DNA from 2 places in the Lipingzhangella rawalii genome. Region 2 is predicted to be linked to the other one. Evidence: riboswitches for the same ligand, from Rfam matches in the RefSeq annotation. Region 2 holds a riboswitch; the other holds the start of a gene.

Region 1 (2,200 bases), on a different contig from region 2:
GCAGCTCTGCGGGCAGCTCACGCATACTGGGCCGGAAGGATCCGATGGCGTTGACGTGCACCTGATCATGCAGGTCACTGGCGGCAAGCACGGGATCACGGGCGGAGGTGGCGCAACTCACAATGGGCATGCCGGACACGGCTACGCGAATGGCATCCGGCCCGGACGAATCCGTGCCCGTGGCCGTGATCCGCGTGTCCACAAGTTCGGCCCGTAGCAGCGCGGCCAAGCGCTGGGCGTTGTCCGTACTGCGACTGACGATCCGCAGCTCCCGCAGCGGGCGGACCGCGTGGACGGCGCGAACCTGGTCCGGGGCCTGTGCCCCGGATCCGACCAGCGCCATCCGGTCGGCGTCCGCGTCAGCCAGCAGATCGGTGGCCAGGCCGGCAATGGCACCGGTTCGCAGGGTGGTGACCGCCTCCGCCTCCATCACCAGCGGGGTGGCGCGCTTCGGGTCCAGCCAGGAGAGAGTGCCGACCACTGCGGGCTGCCGGTTCAGCTGCACACTCAGCGCCTTCACCACCGCCGTGCCGGTGCGTACATGCCGGGCCACCATCACCAGCACCGAACCGTCCGCCAGCGCCTGCCGGCCGGGCATGTCGAAGGCCGCGTCACCGTGTTCGGCCACCTCGATCAGGACCCTGCGCAGCTCCGCGATGGCCGCGGACATGGGCACGCTGCGACGAACCTCGTCACCACTGACGGTGTGCACGGTCATCCACGTCCCCACTCTCGGCGCGCGTGGTGAATGTCAGGTTCCTCACCCTAGAAGATGTGTCACCCTAAAAGGAACGACAAAGCACGAACCATGACGACGGCGAACCGAGGAAGCCGGTGCGAATCCGGCGCGGTCCCGCCACTGTGAGTCGGGGAGCCGGTCCCATCGATGGCCACTGTCCTGCGGGATGGGAAGGCCGGGACCCAGGCAGTGACCCGCGAGCCAGGAGACTCCTCGCCGTTGTCCCTCACCAACCGGGGCGGATTTCCCCGAGAGAGGACTGGCCCAACCATGGCTGTGCCTGTGGTGCCGGCGCTCGCTATGGCCACGCGCACCCACCGCCACTGGCCGCTGCACGCCGCGGACCCCACCGCTGACGTGGAGCCGGTGGCCACTCTTTCGTGCCCCCGGTGTGGATCCGGTCCCGTCCTCGCACGGGACAACGACATGTTGGCCGCCGGCCCCAGTCCCGTTGGAACACACCATGCACTCTGCTCGATTCCTGCTTCCCATCCTCGCGCCCACGCTCGCCCTGACCGCCTGCGGCGCCACCGGAACTGAGAACGCAACCGACGACACCGCGTCTGCACCCCCGGCAGCTTCCGCCGACTGTGTGCAGGACTACGACCCGCAGGCAGACGCGGACACCGACTACTTCCCAGAGAAACTCGAGCTGGACCACGCCGAGAACCTCACCATCGACTACGAGAACCACTACCAGGTGGTGACCGTCGAGGAACCGGCTCCGGATGCGGATCCGGAACGCTACGTGCTGCTGCGCTGCGGCCTCCCCGAACCCGAGCTGACGGACGAGCTCGCGGAGGCTCCCGTGGTGGAGGTTCCGGTGGACAGTGTGTTCTCCCGCTCCACCACGCACCTGCCGCTGTTCCAACTGCTGGACCGCACCGAGACCGTCACCGGAGTCGCTGATGGGTCCACGGTCAGCACAACGGAGTACCGCGAGCGCCTGGACGACGGAGACATCGTGGAGTTCGCTGTTGACCAGACCCTCGATCAGGAATTGGTAATCAGCCACGATCCGGATCTGGTCATGACCGCGGGAGTGCAGGACCCCGACGATCAGGGAGTACGCGATGCGGGCATTCCCGTCATCGCGAACGCGGAATGGCTGGAGCCAACCCCCCTGGGCCGTGCCGAGTGGATCAAGCTGGCCGCGGCGCTCACCGGGACCGAACGCCAGGCGCGCGCGGAGTTCGCCGACATCGAGGCGGACTACCGGGATATCGCGGAGCAGGTCGCCGACGCCGAGTCCGTGCAGGTACTCACGGGCCAGATGCGCGACGGGGTGTGGACTGTACCGGCCGGGGACTCCTACGCCGGCCGGCTCCTGGCGGACGCCGGGGCCGACTACGCCTGGTCGGACACCACCGGCGGGGCGAGTGTCGAGCTGGACGTGGAGGAGGTGCTGGCCCAGGCCCAGGACACCACTCCCTGGATCGCCGGCGCCGACTGGGGCAGCCT
Region 2 (2,200 bases):
TCGGGCATGCGCCTCGGTCCGTTCGGCTTCGGCAAGCTCCATGGGCAGACGCACTTCCTTGAGGGCGACCTCCCGCCCCAGTTCCACGTCCCGGGCTCGCCAAACCATGCCCATTCCGCCCCGCCCCAGGGCCTCCACCAGCTCGTACCGGCCTGCAACGATCCGCGCCGCCTGGTCCGCTACCATCACATCGCCTCATTCAGGGGACGAAGCCTCGACGCTCCGCGGGACAGAACGGCCACCAGGGTAGCGAAAGCGGCAGCGCCGTGGCTGTGGGGATTCGGGCGACCAGTCACCGCAATGGCGGCCGGACAGGCATCACGGATCGTGTTGGAACGACCCCATAGTGCCGTGGATCACCTCGTCGTAGCGGATGCGTTCGGGCTGCGGCCCGGCCCAGGTCAGGGTGTAGGACACCCGGTTGTCCACGTGCACCTGGAGCCAGATCTCGAACCAGTCGGACTCCTCGACATCCAGATGCCGGTCCAGATAGGCGTCGGTGTAGGTGACGCTCGCCTCGATTGCCGCCACGTCCCAGTGGCTGGGCCATTCCCGAAACCGCTCCGGATCGAGTTCGGTGTAGCTGTAGTCTGCGTACACGTTCGCGGTGGACATATCCTCGGCGAATCCGGCCAGCTGCATTGAGGCGTCCGGGCCGTCCTCGTGCTCGGCCCAGGGCAGCACCGCCATGGCCAACGCGTCGGTGTCCTGGCGCTGTTCGATCTCGACCCCGGTCCGGTCCTGCCCACTGTCACGAGTGGCAAGCTCCCAGCCCGCCGGATGACGCACCAGGAACTGCTCTCCCTCGTGGTACTCGTACTCGGTCGTGACCGGGCGTAGGTTCCGCTCCCAGTAGAGCGTGCCACCCAGGCCCGCCGCCACCAGCACCGACACCAGTAACACGGCGCCAGTCCAGATGCGCCGACGACGCCGGTGCCGGCGCGTCCGGCCGGCCCCCGCCGTGCGTTCCGGGGGAGCATGGTCCGTCATGGTTGACTCCCTGGGGGAATGTCAGGAGTACAGCCAGAAGCCGGTCCAGACTAGCGAGTATGGACAGACGCGTCCCTCCGTTGCACCAATCGGGACCGCACTGATACCAGCCCGCAATATCCGCAGTTCACAACGGATCTCCGTGGTGTACCAGTAGGTGCCTGTGCTCCCCTGCGCCCGAACCACCGACGGCGGTGTGCGATCATCGGAAAAACTGCACGGGTCGTAGTGCACGGGAAGCCGGTGTGAAACCGGCGCGGTCCTCGCCACTGTGACCGGAGGGCACGGCACCACGCGCCACTGGGTCTGGAGATCCGGGAAGGCGGTGCCGTGCGGGGACCCGAGTCCCGACTCCGGGAGCCAGGAGACCGGCTACGACCCAGCGACGGTACGACCACGAAGGATGGTTGGGTCCCCATGACTCATATCGACGCGCGCACCCGAGGTGTGCGCACTCTCGCTCCGATTCTCGGCCTCACCCTTGCCCTCGGCGCATGTAGCCCCACGGATGGCGGGGACGGCGGCACCACGGACGAGGGTGGCCAAGCCGCCGGCGACACGATCCAGAACTGCGACATCGAGGTTCCCGCCGACGAGGCCCCGGAGCGCGTGTTCGCCGCCTACCAGCCCGCGATCGAGATGGCCCACGCGCTGGGCATCAGCGACCGGCTGGTGGGCACGGCCTACCTGGACGCCGAGGTCCTGCCGGAGTACGCCGAAGCTCAGGAAGCCCAGGAGTACTATGCGAACATCCCCAGCCGCGAGGAGCTACTGAACCACGATCCGGACTTCGTGCTGTCCGGGTTCAACGGGGTGTTTGCCGACGGTGGAGACGGCAGTTTCGGCACCCGCACCGAGCTGCGGGAGCTGGGCATCGAGAGCTGGATCTTCAGCCCGCTGTGCCCCTCCGAGGACGGCGGCACCGACGAGTCCATCGACCCCAGCACGGTGACGATGGACAGTATCTACGCGGACCTGCACGACCTCGGCACGATCTTCGGTGTGGAGGAGCGGGCCGAGGAGGTCGTCACCGAGATGCAGGAGACGGTCTCCGAAACCGAGGAGATCGTTGCGGAGGCGGAGGACACTCCCTCGGTGGTCATCGGCCGTCCCGATGACGAGGGCTTCCGGGTCACCGGGGAACCGGACTTCTCCACGGTGCTGTTGGAACACGCCGGCGCCGAGAACCCCTTCGCGGACCTGGACGAGG

Evidence for each region. A riboswitch is a leader RNA that binds a small molecule or an ion and turns the genes downstream of it on or off. The one in region 2 is predicted to bind cobalamin.
Region 1: linked by a shared signal. The riboswitch ahead of RIF23_RS08400 (ABC transporter substrate-binding protein) and the one ahead of RIF23_RS09825 (ABC transporter substrate-binding protein) in region 2 are both predicted to bind cobalamin.

Annotation. Positions count from the first base shown of each region.
Region 1 is NZ_JAVLVT010000003.1:365,047-367,246, reverse strand. It holds gene RIF23_RS08405 (ornithine cyclodeaminase family protein) at 1-718, opposite strand, end outside; cobalamin riboswitch at 802-971, shown strand; gene RIF23_RS08400 (ABC transporter substrate-binding protein) at 1,203-2,200, shown strand, end outside.
Region 2 is NZ_JAVLVT010000004.1:34,218-36,417, forward strand. It holds gene RIF23_RS09815 (serine/threonine-protein kinase) at 1-186, opposite strand, end outside; gene RIF23_RS09820 (hypothetical protein) at 319-990, opposite strand; cobalamin riboswitch at 1,200-1,381, shown strand; gene RIF23_RS09825 (ABC transporter substrate-binding protein) at 1,408-2,200, shown strand, end outside.